Regions from separate parts of the Psychrobacillus sp. FSL K6-2365 genome, predicted to be linked through region 2. Evidence: riboswitches for the same ligand, from Rfam matches in the RefSeq annotation. Region 2 holds a riboswitch; each other region holds the start of a gene.

Region 1 (4,280 bases), 270 kb from region 2:
TAAACTTGCTACATATACCGCATCAAATAATACCGAATCAGCTGTTAAGAAAGTATGGTCTACTGGCAGCAACGTCCCATCAGCTCCAACAACTGATCCATGATGATCACTCACTATTTCTGGCATTGTTCCGCCTGCTTTTAAATCTGCTAGAATTGTAGGTAAATCCTCTTCAAACCCTTCTCCAACTAAAACAGCTATTTTTCTAGTATGTGGCTTCATAAAAGTATTTAACTGACTAAGTGCCGGGGAAGATTTTGTAGTAGTTGTAGTACTCACACCTTGCACTACAAGTCCTAAATTTTCCGCTACCTTATTCGATAAATCCAAATCAACTTTCGCGAACATCTCTAGAACTTGTTGACGAACAGTCAATTCTTTACACTTACCAAGTTCGAAACTAAATGCGCTAATAATATGTTCTTTTTCTGGATTACTCATGCTATTCCAAAATAACTTAGCTTGCGAAAAATGGTCTTTAAAGCTCTCACTTCGTGCACGAACTTTTCGAGCATCTATCTTCTCCTGATAATGCGAATACCCACCTTCAGCTTCACTAACAGGTATCGGAGTATTCCCAGCAAGAGAGTTTTTATGATAGCTCACTCTTCCCACATTAATCGATTGTCTTCCATATCCATCACGCTGGTTATTGTGGAATGGGCAAACAGGTCTGTTTATCGGTAGCTCATGAAAATTAGGACCACCAAGACGGATTAATTGTGTATCTGTATAAGAAAATAATCGTCCTTGAAGTAGTGGATCATTTGAGAAATCTATTCCTGGTACAACACTTCCTGGATGGAACGCAACTTGCTCAGTTTCAGCAAATACATTATCTACGTTACGATTTAATGTCATCTTCCCTAAAATTTTTACTGGTATCTCTTCCTCTGGCCATAGTTTAGTAGGATCCAAAATATCAAAATCAAATTTAAATTCGTCTTCCTCTGCGATAAGTTGGACTCCAAATTCATACTCAGGATAATCCCCATTGTCAATCGCATCATATAGGTCACGACGATGGAAATCCGGATCTTTCCCATTTATCTTTTGTGCTTCATCCCATACAACTGAATGGGTACCAAGTAGTGGTTTCCAATGAAATTTTACAAAATGGGATTTACCTGCCTCGTTAATGAAACGAAATGTATTTACACCGAACCCTTCCATCATACGAAAGCTACGTGGTATAGCCCTATCTGACATTGTCCACATGATCATATGTGCCGTCTCCTGATTGTTAGCAACAAAATCCCAAAACGTATCATGTGCAGTCGCAGCCTGCGGAATTTCATTGTGTGGCTCTGGCTTTATAGCATGCACCAGGTCTGGAAATTTAATAGCATCTTGAATGAAAAAGACAGGAATATTATTTGCTACTAAATCATAATTTCCTTCTTCCGTATAAAACTTAGTAGCGAATCCTCTAGCATCGCGAGCTAATTCACCAGATCCACGTGAACCTGCCACAGTAGAAAACCTTACAAACACTGGAGTCTTTGTGCCAGGTGTTTGTAAGAATTTTGCCTTCGTAAATTCACTTGCTGATTCGTATAATTCGAATTCCCCATGAGCTGCATAACCTCTAGCATGTACTACTCTTTCTGGTATGCGCTCATGATCAAAATGCGTCATTTTTTCACGAAAATGGAAATCTTCTATCAAAGTAGGACCTCGTTCTCCTGCTTTTAGAGAGAATTCATCTTCAGATATTTTTAGTCCTTGATTCGTAGTCAATGCTTGTCCTTGATCGTCCACACGGAATTTTTCTAATTGTTCATCTTTGCTATTTCCAGTTACTTTCTTATCCAAACAAACTCCTCCTCTACTTATATCTACACTATTGTTTATACCCTGAATGACAGTTCAAAAACCCCTAAAATAGAATCAAACACTTAATTCATACTAAATCGATAAGAATTACTATTGACTTCTTGCAGATTAAGTAGTACGATTATTCCCACAACTCCATACTACTTATTAAGAGAAGCTGAGGGACTGGTCCGATGATGCTTCAGCAACCGCCACTTCTATGGTATGGTGCTACTTCCAGCAAGAAACTTGAGAGATAAGTGTACATAAAATTACTTACTCTTTTGATTTTCAAAAGGGTTTTTTATTTGCATTTAAAACCAACTTAACAAATAGGAATAATTAAAATCAAAAGGAGACGACAACTGTGAATAACTTGTACATCAAAACGGAAAAACAGCAGTATTGGATCAATCAGTTATATGAGTTAGAAGAAAAATTTAAAAGTAAATCCGCCGAAATTGATGAACAATCTATTTTTCCAAAAGAAAACGTGGATGATTTGATCAATATCGGATATGCAAGCCTTACACTACCCGAATCGTATGGTGGTAATGGATTTTCTGTATACGATATGGTTCTTTTACAAGAAACACTTGCTAGCTTTGATGCCAACACAGCCCTATCAGTAGGTTGGAGCTTAGGTGTTGTTGGTGAACTATTTGAAAACAAACTTTGGAAAAAAGAGAAACTCGACTTTTTTGCAGCAGAAGTATTAAATGGCGCACTCATAAATCGTTCTGTCAGTGAAGCTCAAACTGGAAGCCCAACGCGTGGGGGTAGGCCTGGAACTAAAGCCATAAGAAAAGGAGATTCTTGGGTACTAAATGGACGTAAAATATTCACGACCGCATCCCCTGTACTATCCTACTTTTTAACATCTGCATGGATTGAGGAAAAAGAAAAAGTTGGTTTCTTCCTTATTCCTCGCAATACAGCTGGCCTTTCCATTGAAGAAACCTGGGATGTTGTATCCATGCGAGGAACGAGTAGTAATGACTTAGTATTGAATAACGTAATCGTTCATGAGTCAAATCTAGTAGAGCTCCCCGAGTTCGCAAGTGGTGGAAAGATTAATGGGTGGCTATTACATATACCAGCGACCTATCTCGGAATCGCACAGGCAGCAAGAGACTACGCAGTACAATTTGCCAATACCCATTCACCAAATAGCTTGAACGGATCTATTGCACAGCTGCCAAACGTTCAACAGCTTTTAGGAGAAATAGATTTAGAGCTTACGAAGGCAAGATTAGTCATTTATGGAGTTGCTACTTCCTATGACAATGATGTTACAAAAGAACTACTTTCTAATGAAGTAAGCGTGGCAAAGCATATAGTCACTAATTCAGCCATCACTATTGTTGATAAAGCAATGCGTTTAGTTGGTGCCAAAAGCTTACAGCGAACTAATCCACTACAACGCTATTATCGAGATGTCCGAGCGGGACTACATAATCCTCCTATGGATGATATGACTATTAAGAAACTAGCACTTTCAGCGTTAGAAGAAGTAAATAATAAAAACTTAGTAAAAGGATAAGGAGAATGAACATGAATAAGTATTTTAAATTAGTGGCGGTTGGTTTAGTATCCATAACTTTTTTAGCGGCTTGTAGTTCCGGGGAGGCTTCTACTTCATCAGAAGGTGGTGATGTTCGCAAAGTAAAAGTAGCATATGACATGGCCTCTAAACCTATTTCATGGTTGGATGACAACGGAAACGCCACTGGATATGATGTAGAAATTATGAAACTAGTAGATGAACTACTACCTGAATATGAATTTGAATATGTAGGGACTACAAGTGATGATCTATTAATCGGGGTAGAGCAAGGCAAGTTTCAGGTTGGTGTGAAAAATGCTTTTTGGACAGAGGAACGCACAGAAAAATTTATTTTCCCCAAGGAATTCCTTGGTTTAAGTAGTGCAGGTCTCGTATTGAAAAAAGAAAATGAGCATATTAAATCGTTAGAGGATTTTGCAACTGCTGAATATTCTTTAGCACCGATTGCCGCAAATAATGCGCAGTATACTGTAATTGATGAATACAACAAAGCAAATCCTAATAACCCTGTAAAACTAGATGCAGGTGATGCATTTACCGTGGATGTAATCCAATGGGTCAATGAGGGGCGTGTTGACGGCGGAGTAATAATTGAAGGACCATTCCAAAAACAGGTTTTAGATGAAACTGGTCCTTACTATAATCTAAAAGATGAAGTTGTTTACAATGAATTTGCAGTTATCAAGACATGGCCATTATTCAACAAAAAAGAGCAAGAATTTGCAGATGCTTACGATAAAGCTATTAAGCAATTACAAGAAGAAAAGAAAACAAATGAACTCAGTACAGAGTTCTACGGTCGAGACCTTTTTGAAGTGTTAGACCAAGTTGAAAGATAATTGTTAGATTCCTATAACGTAAAACAACAATTAGTAGGGTTTTCTTCACCCCACCTTAT
Region 2 (4,280 bases):
CTCTTGCAGCGAGTTCATCTTTTATGTCCGCAAGTTCATCCCATTTATCTTGTAATGTCATAATTTCACGCCTAACCTAGCGTTCATAATGTCTATCACATCGTGGAAGTTTTCAAAAGGTTCATAGGGAATATTTAATTCCTCACACTTTTCGATTAAGAAATCCCTTGCAATAATGATATCTCCTAATTTTGCCGCTTCTAAATCGGTAATGGAATCCCCAATTACAACACTCATAGCATCTTGGTCAAGAAGTGTACGAATAATAGATGGTTTACAACAACCACATCCTTGGCTAGTACATTGTTCATCACAACTATGTGGAAACTCAATGTGAATTGTATCCTTAGAAAAATCGGATACATTACAATAAACTCCTGCAAATGGCCTGAAAGGTTCTAGTAGTTCATGGACGAAAAAGTCTATACCACCACTTACGATGTAAAGTGGGATGTTATGATTTTTTGTAAAAGATACAAATTCACTAAAACCATCGCGGATGACAGCCTGTTCAAGTACAAAAGAAATAATTTCATCTTTTGATTCAATAGGGAGGAGAGAGAACATCTTTGCTACACCATCTCGTATGGAAATACGTTGACTTAAAATATCCTCTTTAATTGGAGTCCATTCGGGTGGAGCGAATTTTTCCATGATTGCCATAATGTTATCTTGATTGGTTATAGTTCCATCGAAGTCACAAAAAACTACAAGTTTACTCATATTATAACCCCCATAATTCAAGTGCAGTTTTTAACTCACTATGTTGTTTTGCTGCTTGTACTAATGGAATTTCTTCTAAAACAGCTGTTACTGCCTGCCTAAAAGCCAAACCGCCCCCAGTTGCACCGGCTGGATGACCATGTATACCACCTCCAGCATTAATAATGCTATCGATTCCATAGTCATTCATTAAAAGGGGTACGAGACCCGGGTGAATGCCTGCAGATGGAACTGGAAAGCTTTGTTTAACTTTACTGGCTTTTGTTAGTTCTTCACCTAAAGAAAGAGCTATAGACTTTTCTAGTGCAACACTGCCATAAGGAGAAGGGAATAATGAAAAGTCTGCTCCTGCATAACGAGTAAGTTTTCCTAGAACAAGTGATGTTGAAACTCCATAATATGCTGAGGAAGTGAATGCTCCACTATAAGCTGGATGTGCCATAAGTGGCAATTGAATTTCATCGTCTTCTGCTAACATCTGAAGGGCATCTAATCCGTAAGTATGAACATTAAATAAAAGTGCATCTGCCCCAAGTTCTCGGGCTTTTTTGGCCTTATCTTTTAATTCAAATGTACGTCCTGATAAATTTACTGCATATAAAGTACGATGTCCTGTCTCTTCATACACCTGTCTCAATACTTCTCGTCCAGTAGCAATACGTGATTCAAAAGAAGTTAGTGGATTATCAAATAGGATTTCGTCATCTTTTACAAGGTCAACTCCACCATATGCCTGTTGTTTAAGTTGTTCTGCTAAATATTCTATGTCTCTTCCAATGACTCCTTTGAATATGCTCATGATTAGCGGACGTTCATAAACTCCTAATTTTTCTCGAACACCCTTAATGCCAAAGCGTGGTCCGGGGAAATGGGACAAAAGATTCGTATCGAATTCTAAATCTAATAACTTCACTTCACCGTCTAGGGATAGTTTGCCATAGACCGTTGTTAATATTGCTGGAATATCAGTAGAAAAATTTGCAGCAGGGTAGAATATTTTAATTTCTGCTTTTATTTTTTCAGGGTGAAAGGGGTGCTGGATATCCTTGGATTCGGTAACGGATATTACATTTCCTTTATGTTTTTTTAACTGTTCTTGTTCTAACAAAGCTAAGTCAGTCCAAGAACCAATAGTCAATCCAAGTGCAATATCTTCTGCCTTTTTTTCAAAAGAGCCAGATTTTCCATATAGTTGATAGTGCGCAGTGATTCCGCTCATTTTTTCACTCCTAACTAAAATAAATGCGCAAGCGCCTATGTAGCCCAGACTAGCGCTGACCAGATAACATAAAAAACCTCTTCAAATAAGAAGAGGTTAATAGTTTAACAACTTCTTATTTCTCAGCCTTTTGGCTGCAAGAATTAGCACCGTGTTCAAAAATGAATCGGTTGCCGGGTATCATAGGGCTTGTCCCTCCACCTGCTCTAAATAAGAAAAATATTCAGTTGATGTTTAATAAATTATATTGATTATTCCATGCAATAAAACTTCTGTCAACAAGAAAATTAAAAAGTATATATATTCAAAATACTGTTGACATAACTTTTTCTATTATGCTAGGATTCTAATCAAACATCATACTTGTACCGCACTCTTATCAAGAGCAGGCAGAGGGATAATGGCCCGATGACGCCCAGCAACCGACCGTAATACCGTTGTGAGACGGGGCGCTTTATGCGCCGGAATGTAAGATTCCGTAAGGCACGGTGCTAATTCCATCAGAAAGTTTACTTTCTGAGAGATAAGAGGTTCAGAATCTCTTATTCTTGGCCTCTTTCTTTTGGAAAGAGGTTTTTTATTTTGAGAATGAAAGGAAGAATTAAATGGCGGTAGTAGCGACAAAACAATATCAATTATTAACACCAGAATCTGCAATTTCTCTAGCAAGCGAATTATCTTTGTTCCCGAATACAGCTAAATTAACTTGCGAAGAAATTGGTGATGGAAATCTAAATTATGTTTTTCTTATAACAGATCAAACGAGTGGCAGTGGAGTTATTATTAAACAGGCCTTGCCCTATGCAAAAGTAATAGGGGAAAGCTGGCCGCTAACTCTAAAAAGGGCAAAAATTGAAGCTAGTGCCTTAAAAAAACATGGAGAATATGCTGCCGATCTAGTTCCAAAAGTCTATGAAACGGATGAAAATTTAGCTATCACAGTCATGGAAGATTTATCTCATCTCACAATCGTACGTGAAGGATTGATAAAAGGTGAGTCCTACCCTAAATTATCGACAGATATAGGGAACTACCTAGCTCTAACACTTTATCATACTTCTGATTTTGCTCTTCACCCCTTTGAGAAAAAAGCGCTTGTAATAGAATTTTCAAATCCGGAATTGTGTAAGATCACAGAGGATTTAATCTTTACCGATCCTTTTTTTGACCATGAAACAAATGACTTTGAACCTGCATTACAAGTCGAAGTAGAAGCAATCTGGAACAACAAATTATTAAAGCTTGAAGTGGCAAAATTAAAAAGAAGTTTTTTAACCGAAGCGGAAGCCTTGCTGCACGGAGATCTCCATACAGGAAGTGTTTTTGCGAGTGAAGTAGAAACTAAAGTGATCGATCCAGAGTTTGCTTTTTACGGTCCTATTGGTTTTGATATAGGATTGTTTTTAGCAAATTTAATAGTCCAATCTATTACCAGAGAAGGCAAACAACGTGATGTCATACATGGTCATATACGAAACACTTGGACCACTTTTTCTACTAAATTTGCAGGTTTTTTGGAACAGAGTGAATTCGATTCATTTAAAGATATAGAGGGATACAATGCATTTTTGCTAGAAAAAATATTCCATGATTCACTAGGATTCGCAGGCTGTGAGCTTATTCGTAGAACAATTGGACTCGCACATGTGAAAGACTTGGACAATATTGAAAACGAAAAGAAACGAATTTTACTAAAAAAACAAACTCTAAAAACTGGAGAAAGATTAATAGTGAGTCGTCAAGAAATAGACTCAATAGATGCAGTAATTGAGTTGCTAGGAGAAATTATTTATGAGTATTCCATTATCGATTAAGTGGGATGGTAAGCAGTTAGTAGTCTTAGATCAACAGAAACTTCCTCATGAAATTGTCTATATAAAACTTGAAGCACTCAAAGATGTTTACGAGGCGATTATTACCTTGAAAGTTCGTGGTGCCCCTGCCATTGGTATTACGGCAGCATATGGATTAGCTATTGAGGCCCAGGGCTATAAAACAAATTCGATGATAGATTTTCTAGCATTACTAAAAAAAGATGCAACATATTTGGGTGAATCCCGGCCAACTGCTGTCAACTTAGTTTGGGCACTTGACCGTTTGTTGACAATAGTGAGTTTAGTAGATAGTGTTTCGGATGCAAAGCAGATATTAATTGAAGAAGCAATAGTAATTCACAAAGAAGATGAGGAGTCCTGTCGGAATATTGGTGAATTTGGACTTTATTTACTAGGTGATAAAACCAAGGTAATGACCATTTGCAATGCGGGTTCTATTGCCACTGCAAAGTATGGTACTGCTTTAGCTCCGTTTCATCTAGGAAAGGAACTTGGCAAAGAGT
Region 3 (4,280 bases), 3.6 Mb from region 2:
CGATTGGCATTGAATTTCAACGTAAGCTAGGTGCAGGTTTCTTTGGTGGTGAAGGTTTCATTATGCAAAAACTTGAGGGTGATGGCCTAGCTTTCGTGCATGCAGGGGGAACTATTCATAGAAAATCACTACAGCAAGGAGAGGTTTTACGAGTAGATACTGGATGTCTCGTAGCAATGACTGCGGATGTAGATTACAATATCGAAATGGTCAAGGGAGTTAAAACAGCCTTATTTGGTGGAGAAGGATTATTCTTCGCTACCCTTCGTGGTCCTGGTACCGTTTGGATCCAATCACTTCCATTTAGCAGATTAGCTAGTAAAGTATTTGCTGCTGCCCCTCAAACACCAGGTGGTGGTTCAAAAGGTGAAGGCAGTATAGCAGGAGGATTATTTGACCTACTGGGTGGAAAATAGAAACAGACATTGAACAATGTCTGCTGATGTTTTAGTTATAGTGAAAAGAAAAAACGCTTAGACAAAATATGTCTGAGCGTTTTTGTTAGTTATTTTGTACTTACAACAGCTTCTGCTTGAGCTTTGCCATCCTGAGATTCATGTAATTTTACCATTGCAAAACGGGCAATAGGTTGAATTACTAAGCTTTCTGCAATAAGTACGATTGCGAAGTTACGCGGCCAATTCGTTAACCAGTTGCTGAAGATTTCCATTCTAAAGCCATTTCCTACAATATCACCAATAAGTGTCATAGCTGCAGACATCCCTAATACGGTAAAAAGAATTCGGAATAAAATTTTGGAGTTGAAGCTATCCGTAGGCTTAGTGAATTTTTTAACTAAAGCTTCTGCAATACGCCCAAAAATAGTTGGTTCAATGATCATAACAATAACCCAAATAATCGGTAGCGCTTTTAAGATGGTTAAAGCAACTTCTCCGTTAAATTCTCCAAAAGAGAGAATGATATTTAAGGAGGTCATGAATATAACCGTAAGTGTTGAGATAATTGTGCCGAATAATAGGCCTTCCTTTGCATTTCTTGGTAGTCTGTTTTCTTGATGCATTTTTTTCTTCCTCTCAAAGTTTAGTAAAGACCTTCGCTTTAAATTCCATTTTTATAGCTTCTCCAACAAGTTCGGTAATAGTTCTGCAATTGTTTTTAAAGGATTCGTAGATTGTTTCGTTAAACAAAGCATCATGGCCCCTTCAATCGAAGCAGTCAACAATAACGATACAGAGGCAGCTGTTTCATCCGAAAAGCCATCGGATAATAGCTTAGCACAGTAGATGCGTTCAATATTTTCATATAACTCACTGCACGCTTTGCGAACTGGTTCACTCATTGTTGCCATTTCACTAACAATACTGCTAAATGTATAGCCAGTAATAGTACCTCTTTTTTCAAAGCTATTTATTAAAGTATCAATCGTTGAAATTATGGCGTCCTTAGTTGTAAGATGCTTACTAAAAATAGCTTCAATATCTGTGGTTATGTCTTCTTTTAGAGCGTGTAAACAAGTTATCAAGAGTTCTTCTTTGCCATCTGGAAAGTGGTGGTAAAGGGCACCCTTTGAAACATTACTAGCTTTTAAAATTTCATTGAGTCCTACAGTTTTGTAACCTTTTTCCTGAAAAAGAATTGTAGCAGTTTCAATCAAGAGTGATTTAGTATCCATAGCTATTTTTCCTCCTAACATACCAACGGGTCTGTTTGTAATTATAACAAATTTTAAGCTACATTCTAATATTTTGTCTATTTAATAAAAGACCAGCATAATGGCCTATCTCTGCAATGAATCTGCAGATTGTTTATGCCCCTCCTCTATACCCTTCATATAATATGTAAAGGGACTTTTCTTCTTGGTGTTCCTACATTATAGGATGGGAGGTGTGGATGTTGGATTCTTCTACAGGATTATGGGTTGGTTTGTTAGGTATAGTCTTAGGGGTACTTGGTTTCTTTTATGCTCCCCTTTGGCTAGGTGCAGGTGCAGTTCTATTAGGGCTCGTAGCTTTAGCTTATTCTCACAAGTTAGTTGTGGGATGGATATCTTTAATACTCGGAGTAATTGTTTTAATACTGACATTTATGTCATAACTTGAAACAAAAAAACGTATTGTATTAATAGCCACTAAGTGTTAAGATTATTTAAATTTAAAATTTTGATAATTTCATATATTTTTTCTTATCCAGAGAGACGGAGGGATTGGCCCTTAGATGTCTCAGCAACCAGCCACGCTTAGGTATGGTGCTAATTCCAATAGACGTATGACGTCTTGAAGATAAGAAGACAAACTTCGATATTTACTTGAGGGTTCTCTTCTTATTAGAGAATCCTCTTTTTTATTTTAATTGTAAAGGATGAATACTTATGACAAAAAACAGTATTGATACACAGTTAGTTCAATTGGGAAATCATAGTGATGAAAAAACCGGGGCGGTAAATCCCCCTATTTATCTCTCCACAGCTTACAAACACAATGGGATTGGGCAGTCTACAGGATACGACTACACACGAACTAAGAACCCGACACGAGCTATTTTAGAGGAAGGAATTGCAAAATTAGAAGGTGGAGATGCTGGCTTTGCCTGTAGTTCTGGTATGGCTGCAATACAATTGGTTTTATCCCTTTTTCGGTCAGGAGATGAGTTAATTGCTCCTGATGATTTGTATGGTGGTACATACCGATTATTCAACCAGTACGCAGATTCATATAATATCCGTACTACTTATACAAAATTTGAATCAGCTGAAGAAGTAAAAGCATTAATAACAGAAAATACAAAAGCCTTATTTATCGAAACACCCACTAACCCTTTAATGCAGAAAATCGACATACAGCTATTTGCGGATATAGCAGAAGAGCATAATCTATTGTTAATCGTAGACAATACATTCTTAACCCCTTATTTACAGCGACCTATTGAATTGGGTGCCCATATTGTCATCCATAGTGGCACAAAATATATTGGGGGACATAACGATGTACTTGCAGGATTGGTGGTAACAAAAGGTACTGATCTAAGTGAACAACTGCAAGTCAACCATAATGCTGCAGGCGCTGTCCTTTCTCCTTTCGATTCTTGGTTGTTAATAAGAGGATTAAAAACACTTCATCTACGTATGAAGCAGCATGATTTAAATGCAAAAAGAATTACTGAATTTTTAAAGAAGGAATCTGCTGTTAAGGATGTGTTATATCCAGGAGTTGGCGGAATGTTATCCTTCCGTTTACAAAAAAGCGAATGGGTGGCTCCTTTCCTAAAGAATTTGAGACTGATTGTATTTGCTGAAAGTCTTGGTGGTGTAGAGAGCTTTATCACGTATCCTACTACACAAACACATGCCGATATACCTGAAGAGGAACGGAATGCACGAGGAGTTGATAATAGTCTCCTTCGTTTTTCGGTTGGGATTGAAGAAGTAGAAGATTTAATCGCAGATTTAAAACAAGTATTAAATACATTAGAAAGCGAGGTCATAATTAATGAGTGATTACAAAGAGTCGTTGGAGACTAGTATAATTGTTGCCTCTACACGCGGAGATTCGGAGATAAAAACTGGATCTGTAAATGTTCCTATCTATTTATCCTCCACTTTCCATCAAGAAAGCTTTGATGATTTTGGACCTTATGACTATAGTCGATCGGGAAATCCTACAAGAGACGCACTCGAAAAAACGATTGCTGAATTAGAGGGGGGGACTAGAGGATTGGCATTTGCATCAGGAATTGCGGCAATTTCTTCTGCATTTATGCTTTTGTCTTCAGGCGATCATATCGTTATTACAGAAGACGTATACGGTGGAACCTTTCGTTTTGTTACAGAAGTATTGCCTCGTTTTGGTATTGAGCACAGTTTTGCAGATTTTACGAATGTGGAAGCAATTGCAAGTGCAATGCAATCAAATACAAAACTGATTTACATCGAGACCCCTTCGAATCCATGCTTAGGTATTACTGATATTACCGCTGTCGTGGAGCTTGCAAAATCCAATGCTTGTTTAACCTTCTTAGACAATACATTTATGACACCGTTATATCAGCGTCCATTAGATTTAGGAATTGATATCGTCTTACATAGTGCAACAAAATTTTTATCTGGGCATAGCGATATTATTGCAGGACTTGCGGTTATAAAAGACGAGGAGTTAGGTAAGCGTTTAGCATTTATCCAAAACTCATTTGGTGCTATTTTAGGTGCGCAAGATTCATTTTCTCTCATTCAAGGTATCAAAACATTAAATGTCCGTTTTGAAAAATCCGCTCAGTCTGCCCAAAAAATTGCAAACTATCTAAATCGGCATGATTTGGTGGAGAAT

Evidence for each region. A riboswitch is a leader RNA that binds a small molecule or an ion and turns the genes downstream of it on or off. The one in region 2 is predicted to bind S-adenosylmethionine.
Region 1: another riboswitch for S-adenosylmethionine. It lies ahead of MKY29_RS20115 (acyl-CoA dehydrogenase family protein); the one in region 2 lies ahead of mtnW (2,3-diketo-5-methylthiopentyl-1-phosphate enolase).
Region 3: another riboswitch for S-adenosylmethionine. It lies ahead of MKY29_RS03280 (methionine biosynthesis PLP-dependent protein); the one in region 2 lies ahead of mtnW (2,3-diketo-5-methylthiopentyl-1-phosphate enolase).

What each region holds. Positions count from the first base shown of each region.
Region 1 covers NZ_JBBOOO010000001.1:3,976,788-3,981,067, forward strand. The annotation lists gene MKY29_RS20110 (catalase) at 1-1,815, opposite strand, end outside; SAM riboswitch class I at 1,978-2,078, shown strand; gene MKY29_RS20115 (acyl-CoA dehydrogenase family protein) at 2,183-3,358, shown strand; gene MKY29_RS20120 (transporter substrate-binding domain-containing protein) at 3,370-4,221, shown strand.
Region 2 covers NZ_JBBOOO010000001.1:4,245,781-4,250,060, reverse strand. The annotation lists gene MKY29_RS21550 (methylthioribulose 1-phosphate dehydratase) at 1-61, opposite strand, end outside; gene MKY29_RS21545 (2-hydroxy-3-keto-5-methylthiopentenyl-1-phosphate phosphatase) at 58-723, opposite strand; gene mtnW (2,3-diketo-5-methylthiopentyl-1-phosphate enolase) at 725-1,942, opposite strand; SAM riboswitch class I at 2,055-2,159, opposite strand; SAM riboswitch class I at 2,316-2,472, shown strand; gene mtnK (S-methyl-5-thioribose kinase) at 2,548-3,756, shown strand; gene mtnA (S-methyl-5-thioribose-1-phosphate isomerase) at 3,734-4,280, shown strand, end outside.
Region 3 covers NZ_JBBOOO010000001.1:637,260-641,539, reverse strand. The annotation lists gene MKY29_RS03300 (TIGR00266 family protein) at 1-416, shown strand, start outside; gene MKY29_RS03295 (DUF2798 domain-containing protein) at 506-1,021, opposite strand; gene MKY29_RS03290 (TetR/AcrR family transcriptional regulator) at 1,073-1,633, opposite strand; gene MKY29_RS03285 (C4-dicarboxylate ABC transporter) at 1,855-2,055, shown strand; SAM riboswitch class I at 2,141-2,247, shown strand; gene MKY29_RS03280 (methionine biosynthesis PLP-dependent protein) at 2,330-3,454, shown strand; gene metC (cystathionine beta-lyase) at 3,447-4,280, shown strand, end outside.